One region of the Kitasatospora sp. NPDC101157 genome, then DNA from elsewhere that is predicted to be linked to it. Evidence: riboswitches for the same ligand, from Rfam matches in the RefSeq annotation. Region 1 holds a riboswitch; each other region holds the start of a gene.
The links. Region 1 has a riboswitch for thiamine pyrophosphate ahead of thiC (phosphomethylpyrimidine synthase ThiC). Riboswitches for the same ligand answer to the same signal wherever they lie in the genome.
Positions count from the first base shown of each region.

Region 2: another riboswitch for thiamine pyrophosphate. It lies ahead of thiO (glycine oxidase ThiO); the one in region 1 lies ahead of thiC (phosphomethylpyrimidine synthase ThiC).
Region 3: another riboswitch for thiamine pyrophosphate. It lies ahead of ACIRVF_RS16100 (purine-cytosine permease family protein); the one in region 1 lies ahead of thiC (phosphomethylpyrimidine synthase ThiC).

Region 1 covers NZ_JBIWPL010000020.1:138,958-144,451, reverse strand. The annotation lists gene ACIRVF_RS31265 (cupin domain-containing protein) at 127-444, shown strand; gene tenA (thiaminase II) at 463-1,131, shown strand; gene ACIRVF_RS31255 (DUF5326 family protein) at 1,312-1,512, shown strand; TPP riboswitch at 1,736-1,870, shown strand; gene thiC (phosphomethylpyrimidine synthase ThiC) at 1,865-3,673, shown strand; gene ACIRVF_RS31245 (LysR family transcriptional regulator) at 3,677-4,588, opposite strand; gene ACIRVF_RS31240 (SDR family oxidoreductase) at 4,659-5,411, shown strand; gene ACIRVF_RS31235 (thiamine biosynthesis protein ThiC) at 5,475-5,494, shown strand, end outside.
Region 2 covers NZ_JBIWPL010000004.1:32,930-41,323, reverse strand. The annotation lists gene bfr (bacterioferritin) at 104-583, opposite strand; gene ACIRVF_RS09905 (sulfite oxidase-like oxidoreductase) at 826-1,455, shown strand; gene pknB (Stk1 family PASTA domain-containing Ser/Thr kinase) at 1,469-3,250, opposite strand; gene ACIRVF_RS09895 (thiazole synthase) at 3,330-4,136, opposite strand; gene thiS (sulfur carrier protein ThiS) at 4,140-4,379, opposite strand; gene thiO (glycine oxidase ThiO) at 4,376-5,551, opposite strand; TPP riboswitch at 5,555-5,667, opposite strand; gene ACIRVF_RS09880 (NAD(P)/FAD-dependent oxidoreductase) at 5,771-6,979, shown strand; gene ACIRVF_RS09875 (Rv2175c family DNA-binding protein) at 7,013-7,378, shown strand; gene thiE (thiamine phosphate synthase) at 7,378-8,028, shown strand; gene ACIRVF_RS09865 (polyprenyl synthetase family protein) at 8,065-8,394, opposite strand, start outside.
Region 3 covers NZ_JBIWPL010000006.1:217,980-226,373, reverse strand. The annotation lists gene ACIRVF_RS16125 (PP2C family protein-serine/threonine phosphatase) at 1-1,092, opposite strand, end outside; gene ACIRVF_RS16120 (bifunctional DNA primase/polymerase) at 1,715-2,359, shown strand; gene ACIRVF_RS16115 (DUF5926 family protein) at 2,578-3,561, opposite strand; gene ACIRVF_RS16110 (ATP-binding protein) at 3,704-4,288, opposite strand; gene ACIRVF_RS16105 (glycerophosphodiester phosphodiesterase) at 4,565-5,389, opposite strand; gene ACIRVF_RS16100 (purine-cytosine permease family protein) at 5,502-6,842, opposite strand; TPP riboswitch at 6,913-7,061, opposite strand; gene ACIRVF_RS16095 (S1C family serine protease) at 7,268-8,394, shown strand, end outside.

The DNA.
Region 1 (5,494 bases):
CCCCCGGAGGAGTTGGTGTTGAATGCCCTCGGTCCGCGCGGTGGACGCGACGGACGCGACGGGCGCTGTGCACGCGGCGCAGGCGAAGGACGCGAAGGACGCGACAGGCGGAGGAGGACGGCAGCGGTGAAGGTGTTCCGGCTGGACGAACTGGACGCGGAGCGGGCGGCCAACGACGGCGCGTACCTGCGGTTCCTGCGCGAACCGCGGATGTCCGCCGGGCTGTACGCGCTCTCCCCCGGCGACACCGACACCCAGACCGCGCACGACCAGGACGAGATCTACCAGGTGATCAGCGGCCGCGCCGAGCTGACCGTCGGCGCCGAGACCACGACCGTCGGACGCGGCAGCGTGGTGTACGTCCCGGCCGGCACCCCGCACCGGTTCCACCACATCACCGAGGAACTGCGGGTGCTGGTGGTGTTCTCCCCGCCGGAGGACTGAGCGCTTAGGGTCGCCGGTATGACCCGTAGCCTCACCGACGAGCTCTGGGCGTCGATCGAGCCGATCTACGCCGAGATCCTCGCCCACCCCTTCATCGGCGGCCTCACCGACGGCACCCTGCCGCGCGAGGCCTTCCGCCACTTCGTCGTCCAGGACTCCCACTACCTGCGCGACTACGCCCGGGCGCTCGCCGTCTGCGCCGCCAAGGCGCCCGGCGAGGAGGACGTCCGGGCCTTCGCCGACGACGCGGTCGGCGCGCTGGCCGCCGAGCAGGGCATGCACGCCGAGTTCCTCACCGCCTTCGGCGGCACCGCCGAGGAGGCCGCCGCCGAACCGGTGCTGCCGACCACCCGGGCCTACACCAGCTACCTGCTGGCCACCGTGTACGGCGGCTCCTTCGCCGAGGCGCTCGGCGCGGTGCTGCCCTGCTACTGGATCTACGCCCGGGTCGGCGAGGCGCTGCTCGCCCAGGGCCCCCCCGACCCGCTGTACGCCAAGTGGATCGCCACCTACGGCGACGAGGCCTTCCAGTCCGTGGTGCGCCGGGTGCTGACGCTCACCGACCGGCTCGGCGAGCAGCTGTCCGCGGCCGAACGGCGCCGGGTGGTCGAGCACTTCAGGACGACCTCGCGTTACGAGTGGATGTTCTGGGACGCCGCCTGGCGGGGGGAGCGCTGGCCGGTCTGACCCCGGCCCCCGCCGTTTCTCGGGGGTCGCCCCGGGGGGTCGGATAGGGGTGATCTCGGGGTTCTCTCCGGGCCGTTGGCCCTCGTTCCGCCGCTCCCGCCCCCGTACGATCGAAGCATCGAAAGCAAGCGGGATGCGGCACCGGACGGCAGCCGGCCCGAGGGGAGAAGAGGAACCGACATGGCTGAGCTCTGGAAGTCGCTGCCCTCCTGGGTGCGCAACATCGTCATCCCGGTGCTGGTCCTGGTGCTGGCCTGGAACGTCATCGCCTTCGTGTTCGGCGTGGTCGGCGCCCTGCTGAGCATCGTGATCAAGCTGCTGGTGGTCGTCGGCATCGCGGCCGCCGTGGTGATCCTGGTGAAGAAGGCCGCCAAGAGCTGACCCCGCTCCGCGCGCCGCGCGGAGCACCCCCGGAGGCCCGGCACCCCGTCCGCGGGGGCCGGGCCTCGGCCTTTGCACCGCCCTGGCCGGCTTCGCGGGGCAGGTCCCCGGGCGGTGCCGCGGCCGGTGCCTCGCTCGGTTCCTTGGCCGGTTCCGTTCGGGGACCGTCTGGACCTGCGGCGATCGGCTCGCTACCGTGTTGGGCGTCATGTGCAGGCAACACCGCCTGCGACGCGGGAGCTCGGAGCACCGGGCTGAGAGGGCGCTGACCGGAACGTCGACGGACGGACCGACGGCTGCGTCGACCGCAGGAACCTGACCGGGTAATGCCGGCGTAGGGAGTAGAGGTCAGATGACCACGTTCGAAGCACAGCCGCAGTCTGCCCGGAGCGCCCCCAGCAGCGAGCGCACCGGCTATCCCACCCCGGCCTGGCGCAAGGCCTACCGCGACGGATCCCGCCCGGACCTGCGGGTGCCGTACCGCGAGGTGCAGCTCACCAACGGCCGGACCGTCCCGCTGTACGACACCTCCGGCCCGTACACCGACCCCGCCTACGAGCCCGACGTGCGGCGCGGCCTGCCCGCCCTGCGCGACGCCTGGATCCGCCAGCGCGGCGACGTCGAGGAGTACGACGGCCGCGAGGCGCGCCCCGAGGACGACGGGATCAAGCACACCTCGCCGCGCGGGGGCAACCTGCGCAACCTGGACGCCGTCTTCCCCGGTCGTCCGCGCCGCCCGCTGCGCGGCCGCGGTGGCGCCGCCGTCACCCAACTCGCCTACGCCAAGCGGGGCGTGGTGACGCCGGAGATGGAGTTCGTGGCGCTGCGCGAGGGCCTGGAGCCGGAGTTCGTGCGCGCGGAGGTGGCCCGCGGCCGGGCCGTCATCCCGGTCAACGTGAACCACCCCGAGGTGGAACCGGCCGTCATCGGCACCAACTTCCTGGTGAAGATCAACGCCAACATCGGCAACTCCGCGGTCACCTCCTCGATCGAGGAGGAGGTGGAGAAGATGACCTGGGCCACCCGCTGGGGCGCCGACACCGTCATGGACCTCTCCACCGGCCGCAACATCCACACCACCCGCGAGTGGATCCTGCGCAACTCCCCCGTGCCGATCGGCACCGTGCCGCTCTACCAGGCCCTGGAGAAGGTCGACGGCAAGGCCGAGGAGCTGAGCTGGGAGGTCTACCGGGACACCGTCATCGAGCAGTGCGAGCAGGGCGTCGACTACATGACCGTCCACGCCGGAGTGCTGCTGCGGTACGTCCCGCTCACCGCGCGCCGCAAGACCGGCATCGTCTCGCGCGGCGGCTCCATCATGGCCGCGTGGTGCCTGGCCCACCACCAGGAGAACTTCCTCTACACCAACTTCGAGGAACTCTGCGACATCCTGGCCTCCTACGACGTCACCTTCTCGCTCGGTGACGGCCTGCGCCCCGGCTCCATCGCCGACGCCAACGACGAGGCGCAGTTCGCCGAACTGCAGACCCTCGGCGAGCTCGGCCGGATCGCCCGGGAGCGCGACGTCCAGGTGATGATCGAGGGCCCGGGCCACGTCCCGATGAACAAGATCAAGGAGAACATGGATCTCCAGAAGGAGATCTGCGACGAGGCGCCGTTCTACACCCTCGGTCCCCTCACCACCGACGTCGCCCCCGGCTACGACCACATCACCTCGGGCATCGGCGCCGCGATGATCGCCTGGTGGGGCACCGCGATGCTCTGCTACGTCACGCCCAAGGAGCACCTGGGCCTGCCCAACCGGGACGACGTCAAGACCGGCGTGATCACCTACAAGATCGCCGCCCACGCCGCCGACCTCGCCAAGGGCCACCCCGGCGCCCAGGCCTGGGACGACGCCCTCTCCGACGCCCGCTTCGAGTTCCGCTGGGAGGACCAGTTCAACCTGGCCCTCGACCCGGAGACCGCCCGCGACTTCCACGACGAGACCCTCCCCGCCGAACCCGCCAAGACGGCCCACTTCTGCTCGATGTGCGGCCCGAAGTTCTGCTCGATGAAGATCAGCAAAAGCATCAACGAGCAGTTCGGCCAGGGGAAGGCTTCGCCGGAGTACGACGAGGAAGCGGTCGAGGGCATGAAGGCCATGTCCGAGGAGTTCAAGGCCCAGGGGAACAAGGTCTACCTGCCGATGGCGGACTGACCCTCACGGTTCGGCGAGCGCTGTCCCGGGTGGCGACGGGACGCCCTGGGGCAGCGCTCCGCTGTGGGGGCGGCGTCGAGCTGCGATGGACGCGGCGGTTCGGACGAATGAAGCCAGGGCCGGGGAGCGGGAGTGGTCCGGCCACGCGAGCACCAGAGTGACCGGGGCCGCGTCGAGTACCGGTACGCAGGCCAGGTCGCTACGGAGCTGGGTGCGGACCGACTCGGGTACGACGGCCACCGCCCGCCCGATGGCGATGAGTTGCATCAGCTGGGCGGAGTCGCGCACTTCGGGCCCCGATCCGTCCTGCCCCGGTCGGCCCTGCCAACGGGCCGTTGGTTCGCCCGCCAGGTCTGCGAGCCGCAGGTGTGGGTGCTCGGCCAGCCGGTGCGTTCGCGGCAGGACGACCACGGCTTGCTCGGTGAGCAGAGGCTCGGTGTCGAGGCCGGTGAAGTCCTCGTACGGGCTGTGCAGGAACGCGATGTCGGCAGTGCCGTCCCGCAGGAGGCGTGATCGTTCGGCCACGTCGCACAGCACGACCTCGACTTCGGCGGCTCCCGGCTCGGCGGGATAGGCGGCAAGGACGGCAGGCAGCAGGTCACCGTCGCCGCCGGGTTTCATGGCGACCACCAGCCGCGAATCCCTCTGGCCCGCCCGCTGGGTGCGTCGGACCGCCGCACTCGCTGCTTCCAGGACCACGGCCGCCTCCGCGGCGAGCACCCGGCCGGCCTCCGTGAGCGTCACTCGGCGGTTCTCGCGCAGCAGCAGCAGGACACCGATGCGCCGCTCAAGCTGTCGGATCGCGCGGGAGAGCGGCGGCTGAGCCATGCCGAGGCGTTGGGCTGCCCTGCCGAAGTGGAGTTCCTCGGCGACCGCCAGGAAGTACGCCAGTTCGCGGGTCTCCAGTCGGCTCATACCGGCACGGTATCGGTCGCGACCGAAACGGTCTTGGCCTGATGGCGGTTGCGAATGGTGAGCTGGGCCCATGCCCAACGAGAACGCGATTGCCCTGGTGACCGGAGCCAACCGAGGCATCGGCCACGCCATCGCCCGCCAACTCGCCGAGCGCGGCATGACCGTGCTGGTGACCGCGCGGGATCCGCAGCAGGCCGCGGACGCAGCCGACCGTCTGCGCGAAACCGGCTCCGACGTCAGGTCCTTGGCCCTGGACGTCACCGACCAGGCGACCGTCCATGAGGCCGCCCTGCAGACCGACGCCTGGTTCGGTCGGCTTGACGTCCTGGTCAACAACGCCGGGATCGCCGGCGATGCCGATGCACAACTTCCCAGCAGAGCAACGATGGAGACGATGCGTGCGGTCTTCGGGACCAACGTCTTCGGGGTGCTGGCCGTGACGAACGCGATGCTGCCACTGCTCCGGCGGTCCACCTCCGCCAGGATCGTCAACGTGTCCAGCGGAGTCGGCTCTCTCGGCAACCAAACGGACCCCGGCCACTACATGTCCGGTCTGCCACCGATGGCCGCCTACCCCGCCAGCAAGGCCGCACTCAACATGCTGACCGTGCAGTACGCCAGAGAGCTCCGGCCGGAGGGAATCCTCGTCAACGCCGCAGCCCCGGGTGCCTGCGCCACCGACTTCACGAAGGACCTCCCCTTCGGGCACACCATCACCCGCACTGCAGCCGAAGGCGCGGCGATTGCCGTAGGCCTGGCCACCCTCGGGCCGGACGGGCCGACCGGCGGCTTCTTCGACGGCGACGGCCCGGTCCGCTGGTGACCGCTGTCCCGACAGTCACCCTGGCTCGGTGAATGTGCCGGTTCCGGGCTGAAGTCGTCATCGATGAAGATCCCCCAGAGGGT
Region 2 (8,394 bases), on a different contig from region 1:
CCGTTCCAGGACTGCCGTTCCAGGACTGCCGTTCCAGGACTGCCGTTCCAGGGCTGCCGTTCCAGGGCTGCCGTTCCAGGGCTGCCGTTCCAGGACTGCCCTTCTAGGACTCCGGCTGCTCGATCAGCTGGGCGATGTAGAGCGCCTCGCCGAGCTTCTCCAGGAGCTCCAGCTGCGTGTCGAGGTAGTCGATGTGGTGCTCCTCGTCGGCCAGGATGTCCTCGAAGATGTTCGCCGAGGTGACGTCGTTCTTGGCCCGCATCACCACGATCCCGCGCTTGAGCCGGTCGATCGCCTCGACCTCGATCTGGCGGTCCGCCTCGAACATCTCCTTGACCGTCTGGCCGATCCGGACGTGGAACAGCCGCTGGTAGTTGGGCAGCCCCTCCAGGAACAGGATCCGGTCGGTGAGGGTCTCGGCGTGCTTCATCTCGTCGAAGGACTCGTGCCGGGTGTACTTGGCGAGCTTCGTCCAGCCGAAGTTCTCCTGCATCTTGGCGTGCAGGAAGTACTGGTTGATCGCGGTGAGCTCGGCCGTGAGCTGCTCGTTGAGGAACTCGATGACCTCCGGGTCGCCCTGCATGGTGCTGCCTCCCTGCGTTACGTCCTGCGGTGAGTCCTGCGGTGAGTCCTGCGCTGGGCATCCTGGCACCGTATCGGCAGGAAATTCCAGTAAGTTCACACTCACTAGGACATGTGTCGGAATATCCGATTTGGGTGGAGATTCGGGGGTGTGCGATCGACCGTTGGCCCGTACGGGCGGGGCGCGAACCGGGGCCAAGGGGCGCACGTCGGGGCTCGCCCGCCGTCTGTCACCATGGAGCCATGGGTCAGTCCGAAAGAGAACCGCTTCCGCCGTCTGACCCGAGGCTCCCCCCGGGACAGCGCGTGCAGCGCGGCTGGCCCGCCCTGCACTACGGGCCGGTGCCCCGCTTCAAACCGCTGACCTGGGACCTCCAGGTGTTCGGCGCCACCGCCTCGGCCGAGAAGCACAGCTGGGACTTCGAGGAGTTCAACGCCCTGCCGCGCACCACCGTCGTCGCGGACCTGCACTGCGTCACCAAGTTCTCCGTGCTCGGCAACGAGTGGACGGGCGTGCCCGCGGGCCTGCTGCTCGACCTGGTGCCCCCGGCACCCGGCGTCACCCACGTCATGGTCTGGGCCGAGTACGGCTACAGCGCCAACCTGCGGCTGGCCGACTTCGCCGACGCCCGCACCCTGCTCGCCACCCACCGCAACGGCGAGGCACTGACCGCCGAGCACGGCTTCCCCGTGCGGCTGGTGGTGCCGAGGCTGTACGCCTGGAAGGGCCCCAAGTGGGTGCGGGCGGTCGAGTACATGCGGGCCGACCGGCGCGGCTTCTGGGAGGAACGCGGCTACCACAACCTCGCCGACCCGTGGCGCGAGCAGCGCTACTCCTACCAGGAGGAGCCGGGCGACGGGCCGCTGCGCTGAGCCCCCGAACCCGCTAGAACAGCGAGAAGTTGACCGTCACCACGGTCTTCTGCGGGCGCCGCTCGCCGGCCGCCGGGGACTGGCTGCTCACCTTGCCCATGCCGAGCGTCCAGTCGGTGGAGGCCTTCATGGTGAAGCCCGCCGCCTGCAGCGCCTTCTGCGCGTCGTCCCGGCCCATCCCGGTGACGTCCGGGACCGGCACCATGCCCTTGCTGACCACCAGCGAGACCGCGGCGTTCTCCTGCAGCATCTGCCCGGCGGCCGGCGCAGTGCTGATCACCGAGCCCTCCGGCACGGTGTCGTTGTAGGCCTGGGTCACCGTGCCCCTGGTCAGCTGGGCGGCGGCCAGCGCGGCGGCCGCGTCGTCCGCGCTCTTGCCGGTCAGGTCCGGCACCGCGATCCGCTTGGGGCCCTTGGAGACGGTGACCGTCACCGAGTCGCTCTTGCGGGTGCGCGCGCCGACCCCGGGGTCGGTGGAGATCACCTGCCCGGCCGGGACGGACTCGCTGAACGCCTCGACGAACCTGCCGTGCATGCCCGCGTCGTCCAGGATCCGCTGGGCCTCGCCCCGGTCCTTGCCGAGCACGCCCGGCACCGATCCGTACAGCCCCTCGGAGATCCCGTAGGTGGCGCCGCCGACCGCCAGCACCAGGGCGGTCAGCGCGGCCGCCCAGATCAGCGGCTTGCGGGGGAGGCGGCGCAGCCGGCCCGGCCGCTTCACCCGGACCGGGGTCGGCTCGTCGTACGGGCGGGGCTCGGCGAGCAGCTGGTCCATCACCTCCGCCGGTACGTCCAGCACGCTGGTGCGCTCCGGCGCGGGGGCGGCGTCGGCGGGTCGGGGTAGCGGCTCGATCACCGAGGTCGGCTCGTTGGTCGGGTAGCGCGGGCTGGGCCGGGTGGAGGCCGGCGGTTCGGCGTCCAGCTCGGCCGGGGTGAGGGCGCGGCGCACCCGCTGGAGGGCGGCGAGCAGTTCCACCGCGTCGTACGGGCGGGCGTCGACGACCCGGGCGCAGGCGCCGGCCACTATGGCGTCCAGCGCGGGGGCGACGGCGGGGGCGGCCAGCGAGGGGGCGGGGACGTCCTCGTGCAGGTGCTTGTACATGACCTGGACGGGGTTGTCGCCGGTGTGCGGACGGCGGCCGGTGAGCATCTCGTACAGCAGGATGCCGGACGCGTAGACGTCGACCCGCTGGTCGGTGGGGGCGTCCGGGAGGATCTGCTCGGGGGCCAGATAGGAGACGGTGCCCATGACGGTGCCGCCGGTGGCGGTGCTGGTCGAGGTGGGGGCGCCGTCGGCGCTGCCGAGCACCCGGACCAGGCCGAAGTCGGCGACCTTGACCAGGCCGCTCTCGGTGATCAGCACGTTCTCCGGTTTGACGTCCCGGTGGACCAGCCCGGCGCGGTGGGCGGCGCCGAGGGCGGCGAGCACCGGCTCCAGGACGTCCAGCGCGGCCCGCGCCGACAGCGCGCCGCGGTCGCGCAACAGGTCGCGCAGGGTGCGGCCGGGCACGTACTCCATGGCGAGGAAAACGTTTCCGCCGTCCGCGCCCTGGTCGAAGACGTTGACCACGTTGGGGTGGGTGAGCTTGGCGACCGCCTTGGCCTCGCGGATGAAGCGGGCGGTGAAGCCCTCGTCCCCGGCCAGCTGGGGGTGCATCACCTTGAGGGCGACCACCCGGTCCAGCCGGGTGTCGGTGCCCTTGTAGACGGTGGACATCCCGCCGGTCGCGATGCGCTGCTCGACCCGGTACCGGTTGTCGAGCAGGGTACCGATCAGAGGGTCGTGCAATGCCATGTCCACCCGGGGGAGTCTAGTGGGGCGGGCGGACGCCGGTCCCGGAGGACACCGCTCCGGGACCGGCTTGTGACATGCCCTACACGGACCCGAAGGCGGGCCGCTCCCGGGTGTCCAGGTCGGCGCGGCCGGCCATCGCGGAGGAGGCCTCGGCGTGGAAGCGGCGCGGGATTCGGCCGGCCCGGTGGGCGAGCCGGCCCGCCTCGGCGGCGTGCCGCATCGCCTCGGCCATCAGCACCGGGTCCTGAGCCCGCGTCACCGCGGAGGCGAGCATCACCGCCGAGCAGCCCAGCTCCATCGCCAGCGCGACGTCGGAGGCGGTGCCGGCGCCCGCGTCCAGGATCACCGGGACTCCCGCACCCTCCACGATCAGCTGGAAGTTGTGCGGGTTGCGGATGCCCAGGCCGGAGCCGATCGGCGAGCCCAGCGGCATGATCGCCGCGCAGCCGACGTCCTCCAGCTTGCGGGCCAGCACCGGGTCGTCGTTGGTGTAGGGGAGCACCGTGAACCCGTCGTCGACCAACGTCTCGGCGGCGTCCAGCAGTTCGATCGGGTCGGGCAGCAGGGTGCGCTCGTCGGCGATCACCTCCAGCTTCACCCAGTCGGTGCCGAGCGCCTCGCGGGCCAGCCGGGCGGTCAGCACGGCCTCTCCGGCGGTGAAGCAGCCGGCCGTGTTGGGCAGGACGCGGATGCCGTTGCGCGTCAGCACGTCCAGGACGGAGCCCTGGGTGGTGGCGTCGACCCGGCGCATGGCCACGGTGGTCAGCTCGGTGCCGGAGGCGAGCAGGGCGCGCTCCAGGACCTCCAGGCTCGGCGCGCCGCCGGTGCCCATGATCAGTCGGGAGGAGAAGGTCGTCCCGGCGATGGTGAGAAGGTCGTCGGCCATGGTTCAGCCTCCCTGGACAGCGGTGAGGATCTCGATCCGGTCGCCGCTGTTCAGCGGCGTCGCGGGCCACGAACTGCGCGGCACCACGGCCTCGTTGAGGGCGGCGGCGACACCGGTGTTGGCGGCGCTGACGGTGGCCACCAGCTCGGCGAGGGTGGTGGCGGCGGGCAGCCGGCGGGGCTCGCCGTTGACGGTCAGGGCGATCTCGGTCGGGGTGCTCTCGGTCGGGGTGCTCTCGGTCATGCGGAGGCCTTCGTGGTGGGGGCGTCGGGGGAGAACCGGGTGGGCGTGAACGGCCTTGCCAGCTCGGGGACTTCGCCGGTCGTCAGGTAGTCGGCGAGCAGGTCGGCGGTCACCGGGGTGAGCAGCACGCCGTTGCGGTAGTGGCCGGTGGCGGCGACCAGTCCGGGCAGCGGGGTAGGGCCCAGCAGCGGGGCGTTGTCCGGCGAGCCGGGGCGCAGCCCGGCCGCCGTCTCCCGCAGCGGGAGTTCGGTGATGCCCGGGACCAACTCGTGGGCGTCGCGCAGGAGTTCGTACACCCCGCCGGCGGTGACGGTGGTGTCGTAGCCCTGCTCCTCGGTGGTCGCGCCGATGACCAGCTCGCCGTTCTCCCGGGGCACCAGGTAGAGGTGCTGGCCGCGCACCACCGCGCGGACGTTGCGGGAGAGGAACGGCCGGTAGGCGTCGGGGACCTGGAGGCGCAGCACCTGCCCCTTCACCGGGCGGACCGGGGGCAGCGCCCCCTCGGGCAGGCCCGGCAGCCGGTGGCTGTGCGGCCCGGCGGCCAGGACGACCTGCTCGGCGGTCACGGTCTCGTCGGTGCTCAGCCGGGCCCCGACCGCGCGGCCGTTCTCGACCAGCAGCTCGACGGCCTCGGCCCGGTGCAGCAGGACGCCGGCCCGCTCGCAGGCGGCGACGAGGGCGGTGAGCAGCCGGCGGGGGTCCACCTGGTGGTCGTCCGCGACGTGCAGGCCGCCGCGCACACCGGGGGCGAGCATCGGCTCCAGCTTGCGGGCCTCCCGGCCGGTGAGCCAGCTGGAGTCCAGGCCCAGCCGCTGGTGGAAGGCGTGCAGTTCGCGCAGTTCCTCGCGGTCGTCGGAGTCCAGCGCGACGGCGATGGTGCCGCAGCGGCGGTAGCCGGTGTCCAGGCCGCCGGCGGCCTCGGTGAGCTCGGCGGCGAAGGTCCCGTACCGCTGGTTGGAGGCCATCCCGAGGTGCAGCAGCGGCTCCTCGCCGTACTGCAGCTCGGTGACCGGGGCGAGCATCCCGGCCGCGACCCCGGCCGCGCCCCCGCCGTGGCCGGGGTCGACCACGATCACGTTCCGCGGCCCGCGCTGTGCGGTGCGCCAGGCGACGGCGAGGCCGATGACGCCCCCGCCGATCACCAGCACGTCGGCGCGGCTGTCCGTTGGCAAGCGTGACAAAGCTGCTCTTCTCCCTTCGCCGGTATGACCCGGATCAGGTTCGGACGGTCGCGGGCCGTGCCAGCCCGCCTCTCAGCCCGGTTCGCCGGGCTCCCGTGTGGTGCCCCCACCTTAACGCCGGGGGTCGGCCCGGCCGAAGGGCCGTACGAGGAGCGGACGAGGGCCGGACGGCCGCCCGGGCCCGCCCGGCCGGTGAGTACAGTGACGGGCGTGGCAGAGCTGAGCGGAACGGACCAGGTGGTCGTCGTCGTCGGAGCCGGGCTGGCCGGGGCGCAGTGCGCCCTGAAGCTGCGGCAGGGCGGCTGGCGGGGGCGGATCGCCCTGGTCGGCGAGGAACCGCACGCCCCGTACGACCGGCCGCCGCTCTCCAAGGACGTGCTGCGCGGCAAGGCCGACGCCACCACCCTGGACATCGACTACGAGGGGCTCGGCATCGAGCTGCTCGCCGGCCGCCGCGCCACCGGCCTCACCCCCGGCGTGCTGCACACCGACGGCGGCGACCTCCGGTACGACTCCCTGGTGATCGCCACCGGCGCCGTCCCGCGCGTCCTGCCCGGGGCCGAGCGCGCCCACCTGCTGCACACCCTGGACGACGCCCTGGCGCTGCGCGCGCTGCTGCGCCCCGGCCTGCGGCTGGTGCTGGTCGGGGCGGGCTGGATCGGCGCCGAGGTGGCCACCGCCGCGCGGCAGGCCGGCTGCGAGGTCACCGTGGTCGAGGCCGGTCCGGCGCCGGTACCGGGTGCGCTGCCGACCGAGGTCGGCGCGGCGATGGCCGCCTGGTACGCCGAGGCCGGGGTCGACCTGCGCTGCGGCGTCGGCGTGGCCGCCGTCGAGCCCGGGGCGGTGCTGCTCGCGGACGGCTCCCACCTGCCCGCCGACGAGGTGGTGGTCGGCGTCGGCGCCCGCCCCGCGACCGGCTGGCTGGCCGGCTCGGGCGTCGAGCTGGACGCCGCCGGCGCGGTGGTGGTGGACGGGCGGCTGCGCACCGGCCTGCCCGGGGTGTTCGCGGCCGGGGACTGCGTCAGCTACCCGTCGGCCCGCTCCGGCGCCCGGCTGGCCGTCCAGCACTGGGACCACGCGCTGCAGTCGGGCGGGGCCGCGGCCCTCGCCGTGCTCGGGGCGGACGCGCCGTACGACCCGGTGCCGTACTTCTGGTCCGAGCAGTTCGGGCGGATGGTCCAGTACGCGGGCCGGCACGCCGAGGGCGACGAACTGCTGTGGCGCGGCAGCCCGCGGGACGCCGCCTGGTCGGTGCTGTGGCTGCGCGACGGGGTGCCCAGCGCGCTGCTCGCGGTGGACCGGCCGCGCGACCTCACCCAGGGCCGGAAGCTGATCGAGCGCGGGGCGGCGGTGGACCCGGCCCTGGCGGCGGACCCGTCGGTCGCGCTCAAGGCAGCGCTCAGGGGGGCCACCGCTTAGCGCCGGGCCGCGCCGAGGTGGCAGTCTGGTGGCGTGAGCGAGATCGAAAGCAAGATTGAAGCCCTGGTCCCCGAGTGGATGTACCTCCCCGACATCTCCGAGCAGTGGGGGGTGCTGGTCACCGAGGTCCGGAACATGGTCAAGAGGGGCGAGCTGATCGCCGTCCGGCGGGGGCCGAACAAGTCGCTGCAGATCCCTGCGGCGTTCATCGACGGCCCGGGGTTGGTCAAGCACCTGCCCGGCACCCTGACCGTGCTGCGCGACTGCGGGTACAACGACGTGGAGATCCTGGAGTGGCTCTTCACCGAGGACCCGTCGCTGCCCGGCAGCCCGATCCAGGCACTGCGGGAGAACCGTGGCACCGAGGTCAAGCGTCGCGCCCAGGCGATGCTGATCTGATGGCGACGGACACGCTGCGCGCCCGCCTGGCCGACGCCCGGCTCTACCTGTGCACCGACGCCCGGCGCGAGCAGGGCGACCTGGCCGAGTTCCTGGACACGGCGCTGGCCGGCGGGGTGGACATCGTCCAGCTCCGCGACAAGGGCCTGGAGGCCAAGCAGGAGCTGGCGGCGCTGGAGGTCTTCGCCGACGCCTGCCGCCGTCACGGCAAGCTGCTGTCCGTCAACGACCGTGCCGACGTCGCCCACGCGGCCCGGCCGGACGTGCTGCACCTCGGCCAGGACGACCTGCCGGTGCCGGCCGCCCGGGCGATCCTCGGCGAGGACGTGCTGATCGGACGCTCCTGCCACGCCGAGTCCGAGGTGGACGCGGCGGTCGCCGAGCCGGGCGTGGACTACTTCTGCACCGGCCCGGTCTGGCCGACCCCGACCAAGCCGGGCCGCCCGGCGCCGGGCCTCGGCCTGGTCTCGTACGCGGCGAAGCAGGTCACCGACCGGCCGTGGTTCGCGATCGGCGGGATCGACCTCGGCAACGTGGACGAGGTGCTGGCCGCCGGCGCCCGCCGGATCGTCGTGGTCCGGGCCATCACGGCGGCGGAGGACCCGCGGGCCGCCGCCGCCGAGCTCGCCCGCCGGGTGCGCGCGGCCTGACGTCCTTCCCCGGACCGCCTTCCGGGGCCGTCGCCGTCAGTACTTGCGGACGGTGGCGGCCTCGGCCAGCGCCAGCAGCACCGTACGGGCCTGCTCGTCGGCGAGCGGCGCCGCCGCCAGTGCGGCCAGCGACTGGCCCATCAGCTCCTCGATCCGCCGCTCCACCAGCTCGGGCGCACCGCTGCGGGCGATCAGCTCGCGCAACTCGGCGACCTCCTCGGCGGCCAGGTCCGGCGCGCCGAGCCGGGCGTCGAGGTGCCGGGCGTCGGCCTGGGGCAGGCCGCGCATCGCGTGGGCGACGAGCAGGGTGCGCTTGCCCTCGCGCAGGTCGTCCCCGGCGGGCTTGCCGGTGACGGCCGGGTCCCC
Region 3 (8,394 bases), on a different contig from region 1:
GGCCAGGGTGATCCGGCGCTCCTCGGGTTCGACCCAGGCGTAGACGGCGGTGGCGGTGCGGCTGGGCTCGGTGGTCTTGAGGAGCAGTTCCAGGTCGCCGAGGACGGAGACCGGGTCCTCGCCCTCCAGCACCGCGTACGCCCGCAGCGCGGCCCGGACCCGGCCCATCGCGGCGGCGGCGCCGGGGGCGGAGCCCGGTCCGGCACCGGGGCCGTCGCCGGAGACCGAGCCGACGGTGAGGCCGACGGTGCCGTCCGGCAATGGGATGGCGTCGTACCAGTCGCTGCCGCTGGAGCGGTCCAGGCCGGCCGGGACGATCCGGGCGGCCAGCCGCAGTCCGGCGGCCTGGGGGAGGTGGTCCGGCAGCAGGCCGCGGCGCAGTGCCTCGGTGGTGCGCCGGATGCGCTCGGACTCCAGCTGCTTGGCGAGCAGCGGCGCGGCGATCTCGCAGTAGTGGCGGGCCAGTTCGCGTCGGCACCGGGCGGGCTCGGCGGGCCGGTCGTAGAACCAGACGGCGGCGGCGAGCGGGCCGTCCTCGACGGTGGCGAGCGGCAGGCCGACGGCTCCGCCGAGGCCGAGGTGGACGGCGAGTTCGCGCAGCCGGCCGCCGACGGCGGGATCCTCGGCGAGGTCGGGGGAGTGCAGTTCCTCGGGCCGGTCGTGCTCGCTCAGCAGCCGGGTCAGCATGCTCTGCTCGGCCGGGACGGTCTCCAGGGCGCCGAGGCTGGCCCGGTCGAGGCCGAGGCCGACGGGCTGGCCGGGGCCGCCGCCGGGCATCAGGGTGACCAGGACGCCGCGGCCGGCGCCGAGCAGGGCGGCGCCGGAGGCGAGGACGGCGTCCAGGGTGGCGTCGAGGCCGCGGGCGCGGGCCAGGCGCTCGGTGTGCTCGTGCAGGCTGGTGATATCGGACAGGCGTCCGGCCAAACGGTCCTGCAGCGTGGCGGACGGTGCCGCGGGGCCCTCGTCCACGTCGTCGGCGGGGCCGGGCAGCTCGGGAGGGTCGAGGACGGTGAGGCCGCCTGCGCAGCCGGGTCCGCCCGGTTCGGCGGTCGTCGGCGACGGGTGGGACGCCGGCGGGTGGGAGTTGGTCATGCCGCCACTCCTGACGCGGTGGTACGTGCCATGCGGAACCCCCAGATACGGCCGATGTGGAGCGATCACGGCCAAAGGGCGTGTTTCGCCTCGATTCGCTACTACTCGTCATTGATCGACAGCAATGCCACCACTTCTACACAGGCCATTCGGGGCATGTCCAGATCCGGGCCGACGCGGTGGCCGGTTCGTCGTCTGCTCGACCCGGTCGGACGGCGTGCACGGTTCGCGCGCGCGCCGGTCGTGCCCGCAGGCATGGAGCGAGCCGGGAGCGGGCAGAACGGTGGGGACGGACCGGGCGGCCGTCCGGATCGTATGTCCGTGCCGCCCGCGCTCCCGGGCCGGCCGGAAGTCTCTCACTCGTACGGTGGAACCAAGCGCGCCCGGGCGGCGTCCATCCGGTCGCGTACGGGATTCTCGTTCCAAGGGCTGTTCCAGTGCGCGGCCCTTCTCATGTCGTGCTCCACACCGTGCTCCACGTCGTAGCCGCGCCGTCCGCCGTGCCGCCCGCCCCCGCTCCGCGCCTTCCCGGGGCCGTGCCGCCGCCGGCCCGCGCGGCGGGTTCCGACGGACGTCGGTGGGGGCGGAGCGAACCGAGCGGTCAGGGAAAGGAACGAGCGCCATGCGTGAGAACCCGAAGAGCCCGAAGAGCCGGTCGCAGGAGTCGTCCGCCCGGCTGGCCGCGGCCCTGACGGCCGCCGTCGAACACCGCTGGCCGGTGGTGCCGGGCACCGTGCTGTGCGGCGGCCGCTGCTCCTGCGGCGACCCGGACTGTCCGGCGCCCGGCGCCCACCCGCACGACCCCTCGCTGCTGGCCGCCACCACGGACGCCCGGATGGTGCGCTGGTGGTGGGAGCGGCAGAGCCCGGACGCGCCGGTGCTGGCCGCGACCGGCTCCGCGGTGTCGGCGGTCAGCCTGCCCGCGGCGGCCGGTGCCCGGGCGCTGGTCTACCTGGGGGCGCTGCGGCTGCCGCTCGGGCCGGTGCTCGCGATGCCGGGCCGCTACGCGCTGCTGGTGGCCCCGTACTCGCTCGACGCGTTGGGCGAGATGCTCGCCCAACTCCCTTGGGTACCGGGATCGTTGCGCTACCACGGGCCGGGCGGCTTCCTGCCGCTGCCGCCCGGCGGCGGGGCCGGGAGGGTGCGCTGGGTGCTGGCGCCGCGCCCGGCCGCGGGCGGCGGGGTCTACTTGCCGCAGGTCGGGCCGCTGCTGGGGGAGTTGGTGGAGGCGACGGTCCGGCTGGACAGCGGCCGCTCGGCGTACTGACGGACCGCCGGGCCGTACCGGACTCCGGGCCCGGCGGTGCGGGGCGTTCCGGAAAAACAAAAGATCCGGCCGCTGGCGACGGGGGATGCACCAGCGGCCGGACTCTTTAGACAGTAACAAGGATCCGCGCCCGCGCCAATTTCCAAGACGCCCTCCAGGCCCGGAAATTGCGGCTTCGAGGCGACAATGTGACGCGTATCACCCGGAACCTGTGCCCTTTAGTTCAAGGTGACCTGACGGTTCACCAGGTTCGCGCGGGCGCGCCGCTCCTCCGCGGTCAGCGGAGTGGCGTCGGCGAGGACGGCGGCGAGCCGCTCGCCGAACTCGGCGGCCGGCTTCTCGCAGTCGGCGGCCGTCATGGCGAGCGGGAGGTCCCAGACCGGGACGGTCAGGCCGTGCGCGCGGAAGGAGCCGACCAGGCGGGTGTCCGGGCCGAGCGAGGCCTCGCCGGCCGCGTTCAGCCGGGCCAGCGCGTCCAGCAGCTGCTCCTCGGGCACGGTCATCACCCAGCGCAGGTGGTTCTTGTCCGGGGTGCCGCACCAGTAGGCGGCGTCGACGCTGCCGAGCTTCTCGGTCGGGATGGCCGAGGCGTTGGCGCGCTCCAGCGAGGCGGCGACCTCGCCGGTGGCGGTCTCGGCGTCCTCCAGCCAGAACTCGAAGCCGGTGTGCACGGTCGGCGTGAAGGCGGCGGTGGTGTCCAGCAGGTCCTGCAGGCGGCGGCCGCCGGGGACGGTCCGGCGGGCCGGGACGGGGCTGCCCGGCTCGGTGGCCAGGGCCAGCTCCAGGGCGTCCGCGAGGTCGCGGCTGAGGTCACCGGAGGAGGACTGGGTCTGCAGGCCCAGCAGGATCGAGCCGTCCGGGCGGCGCAGGGCCGGCCAGGCCAGCGGCAGCACGGTCGCCAGGGTCACCGACGGGACGTCACCCCCGGCGGTCGCGGCCACGCCGGGGGCCAGCGTCAGCGGCACCGTGGCGGCGGGCACCAGCTCGCGCAGCGCCACCCAGTCGGCCTCGCCCGGCAGGCCCTCGAACGGGCGGTGCACCAGCTCCTGCACCGCGTGCGAGGCCTCCCGCCCGTGGCAGGCCTTGTAGCGGCGGCCCGAGCCGCAGGGGCAGTCCTCGCGGGCCCCCACCACGGGGACGTCGCCCGTGACGGCGGTGGTGGACTGGCGCTGCGGCGCCTTCTTGGCGGCCTTCTTGCCCATGGTGCGGCTCTCCCGGGGACGGTGGTCCTTTTCACCGGGAAGCCTACTGAGGTTCCCCCGGCGCGCGGGAACGCGCCGGGGCGGGCGTCGCGCGCGGCCCCGGGGGGCCGCGGCCCCCCGGGCCGAGCCCGCCGGACCGGCCCTACGCGCTGCGGGCGTCGCCCCCGGTGCGCCGGGCGTGCCGGGCGCGGGCGGGCAGCGCCGCCCAGACCGTCACCTCGCCGGGCGCGTCGCGGACGCCCCAGTCGCTGGCCAGTTGGTCGACGATGCCGAGGCCGCGGCCGCCGCGCGAGGTCAGCGAAGGACTGGCGGGTGACGGCCGGGTGGCCGCGCCGCCGTCGGTGACCTCCAGGGTGAGCACGCCGTCGGCGTGCATCTGCCAGCGGACCAGCACCCCGCCGTCGGTCTCGGCGGGGACTTCCTCGCGCTCCCGGCCGCCGGGCGCCGGATGCGTCCCGGAGGGGACGCCGACCAGCAGCTGGTCCACCACCTCGGCCCGGGCCGCCCGGCCCAGGGCCCGCAGCGGGCCGAGCGGACGGGCGTACCGACAGGCGTTGCTCAACAGTTCGGAAAGGATCAGTACAGCATCATCGATGACCGGTTCCGGTATCTGCCGGTCACCCAGATCTCGACGCAGTCGGCGCCGTGCGACCCCGACACTCGCTGGGCCGTGCGGCACTGCCATGGTCGATGAAGTAGGCACTTCACGCGCCACCATCAACGCCACCCCCGGACCTCCTTCAGCGTATGCCGAGGGATGGATGCCCCTTGGTAATGCGTCGGAAACGACCAGCGGGGGATCCCGCGAGTCCATTTCGAGCGGCGCGACCCAGGGTCGACGAGAGGTCATTCCGTGCTCACCCTCCGTCGCCCGCGCGGAAGAATTCCGGCAATACCGTGCGCGGAAGGTTTGGCTGCCGACCAGAGTGATCGGGTCCCACCGGTACGGCGGCGCTTCCGCCCGCGATCACCGCCCGGGATCACCGCCCCGTTCCCGCACGGCTCACCGTCCGAGCTGCGCCAGCACCTCCGCGGGCCGGTTGGTGATGATCGCGGAGACGCCGAGTTCCAGGCAGAGCTCGACGTCGGCCGGTTCGTCCACCGTCCACACGTGCACCTCGTGGCCCAGCTCGCGCAGCCGGGGCACCAGCTGCGGCCTGGCCCTGATCAGCTCGATGCCCGGACCGGCGATCCGCGCCCCGCCCGGCAGCGGACGGCCCGGGCGCAGCCGGCCGAGCAGCGGCAGCATCCGTTCGATCAGGAACACCCGCCCGTACTCGGGAGCGGTGGCGGCCACCCGGTCCAGCGCGATCGAGGAGAAGCTCATGATCCGGGCGGACGGGCGGTCGCCCTCCCGGGCCGCGCCGATCTTGTACTGCTCCAGCATCCGCAGCAGCTCGGCCTCGACCCGGCCGCGGAACCGCACCGGGTGCTTGGTCTCGATCGCCAGGTCCACCGGGCGGCCGCAGTCCACCACCAGCTCCAGCAGCCGCTCCAGCCGCAGCACGCCGCGCAGCTCGGGGTCGGTGCTGGGCTTCCCGGTCTTCCAGGCGCCGAAGTCGTACGCCTCCAGCTCGGCGAGGGTCATCGCGGAGACGGTGCCGCGGCCGTTGGAGACCCGTCGGATCCGGCGGTCGTGGACGCAGACCAGGTGGCCGTCGGCCGTCACCCGGACATCGCACTCGACGGCGTCCGCGCCCTCGTCGAGCGCGCGCCGGTAGGCCGCGAGGGTGTGCTCGGGCAGCGCGTGGGAGGAACCGCGGTGGGCGATCACCTGGACGGAGGGCGCGGTGCGCGCCGCCGCCGGGGGCAGGTCTGGGCTGGTCACGGGCCCCACGATAGGGGGCGCAGGTGTCGCGGAGGCGAAGCCGGTCCCAACCTGTGGGGCCGGCTCCGCCTCCGCGGTCCGCCGGGGTGCGCCGCCGCGGTCGGGCGCCGTCTCAGGCCCGGGAGGTGCGGCGGGTGAGCGGGGTGAGCGCCCAGGTGGCCAGCGCCGGGACCAGGAAGGCGAACAGCGAGGCGGAGGTCCACTCCTGCGGGGTGAAGTGCAGCGCCTCCTGGGCGGAGGTCCAGAAGTCCACCCACCAGCCGGCCACCGCGGTCGGCGCGATGAACTGGTAGACGGCGAAGCCCAGCACCCACGGCAGCAGCATCAGCCAGCGGGACGGCGCCCGCTCGGAGAGGTCCCAGCCGTGCCGGCCGGCGCCGAAGAAGTAGTCCACCGCCAGCACCGCCAGCAGCGGCACGAACACCGAGCCGATCAGGCCGAGGAAGTTGCTGTAGGTGTCGGTGAACCGGTCGATCCGCAGCGCCAGCACGGTGGTCAGCACGCCGATCCCGCCGCTCAGCACCCGGCGGTCCACCCGCGGCAGCAGGTTCTGCAGCGACATCGCGGTCGAGTACACGTTGGCGAAGGACTGGTCGGTCTCGCGCAGCACCAGCACCAGCAGGAACAGCCAGCCGGCCCAGACGCCGAGGAACGAGTCGAAGATCCGGCTCGGGTCGCCGTCGGACTGCAGCAGCGCCATCAGGCCGAGCACGTAGCACCAGACCTGGGCGACGGTGTAGCCGGAGAAGCTGCCCCAGAACGACGAGCGCGGGGTGCGCGAGTGCCGGGTGTAGTCGGCGGCCATCGGGACGAAGGAGATCGACACCGCGATCATCGCGTCGGTGGCTCCGAGGAAGCCGTGCCAGTTGCCCGCTCCCGGGTCCGGCACGCCCTGCCGGCCCAGCTGGACGGTGAAGTACACCATCGCGACCGCGACCGCCCCGGCCACGAAGCGGCGCAGCACCGCGATCGAGCCCAGCGGCCAGATCGTCAGGGCGGTGGTCAGCGCGCCCGCGAGCAGCACGAACAGCCAGCGGTAGCCGGTGGTGTGGGCGACGGTCTGCGCACCCGCCGCGATGGTCAGCAGCTCGAACACGCCCCAGCCGATGCACTGGACGATGTTCAGCACGGTCGGCAGGTAGGACAGCCGGGTGCCGAACAGCCCGCGCAGGTTGGCCATCGCGGGGGCGCCGGTGCGGGCACCGATCAGGGCGGCCACGCCGAGCATCGCGGTGCCGACGGCCGTACCGGCCACGATCGCGGTCACCGCGGCGGCCAGCGACAGCTCGCTGCCCTTCTCGCCGAGCACCGTCGCCGCGGTCGAGAAGCCGATCAGGCTGACGCCCAGGTTCATCCAGAGCGCGAAGTGGTCCCGGAAACGCAGGGTGCGCGGCGGCTCGGTGTCCAGCACCAGCGGCGCCTCGACCCGGTGGTCGAGCAGTGCGGTGGCCACGGCCGGGACAGGGGGAAGGGCGGAGAAATCCTTGGACTCGGGCGCACCCGAAGAAGAGGATGACGAAGCAGGCGGCATGGCCGATACTCCCTACGCCGGCATTACCCGGACAGGTTCCGGCGGTCAGCGCCCCCTCGACGGTCGGCCTGTCGCTCGCCTGGCGTACCGTCGACATGCGCACTCTCAGCCTGGTGGGTCCAAGCTCCCGCGTGTCAGTTTGGAGCGACAGGCTAACCGGCACGGGTGCGAACGCCAAAGGCCGCGGGTGCGCGGTCCGCATCGCGGGATGCCGGCGGGGGTGGGGAGCCCCGGCCGTCGGCGGCGGCTAAGGATTCTTATGAGTTCTTCAGAGGGGTCCTTACGGCAATCGAATCGACGGTGCGAAAAACTATGGTCCTTGGTTCTGTCAGCTATGGAGGTCGTCCGTGAGCACCGAGCGCGAGGTTGGGCCCACCGGGCCGCAGGGGGAGCAGCCCGCCGGGGCCCAGGAGGCGGCAGGCGCCGCTTCCGACAGCACCGCTCAGGGCGGTCACAAGCCGACCATGGCGTTCAGCCGGGTCCCCGCGCCGGCGGCCGAGCCGGCGGCCGAGGCACCGGCGGCGGACGAGGCGCAGGCGGCGGGCGGTGCTCCGGTCGACGGCGCTCCGGCGGCCCCCGACAGCGGTCACAAGCCGACCATGGCGTTCAGCCGGGTCCCGGCGCCGGCGGCCGAGCCGGCGGCCGAGGCACCGGTGGCGGACGAGGCTCCGGCCGGGGGCGGCCACAAGCCCACCGTCGCCTTCACCAAGGTCCCCGCCCCGGAGACCCCGGCGGCGCCGGCCGTCGAGGAGCCGGCGGTCGACCCGGTCACCGGCTACATCGACGCCCCGCCGCCGGTCCTGCCGCCCGCGCCGCCCGTCGCGCCCGCCCCGGCGGTGGCCGCCCCGGCCGCCCCGGCAGCTCCGGCCGTGGCCGCGCAGGCCGCCGCTCCGGCCGCGCCCGCCGTGCCGCCGGGCACCAACCCGTACGCGACCCCGGCCCACGGCGTGCCCGCCTCCGGTGCCCAGGACCCGTACGGCGTTCCGGCCGCCAACGCCCAGGAGCCGTACGGCACCCCGGCCGTCGGCGGGCCCGCCCCGCACGGCCACCACCCCTTCGGTGCCGGCCAGCCGCTCGGCGGCTGGGGCGCCCACGACGCCGCCTCCGGCGGTGCCGGCCACCCCGGCGGCCCGAACGGCCCGCTCGGCTACCCGGCCGACTACCCCGGCGGCCCGACCGGCCCCGGCGGCCCGCGCAAGAAGCGCGGCGGCCTGGTGGCCCTGCTCGCCGCGGTCGCGCTGGTCGCCGGTGTCGCGGGCGGTGCGATCGGCGTGGTCGCCACCGGCCACAGCAACAGCAGCACCTCGGCCGACGACCACCGCAGCACCACCGTCCAGGCCAGCAACACCCAGAAGAACGAGCCCGCCCCCGGCTCCATCGCGAGCATCGCGCAGAAGGCGCTGCCCAGCGTCGTCACCATCAAGGCGCAGGGTTCCCAGGAGTCCGGCACCGGCACCGGCTTCGTCTTCGACAC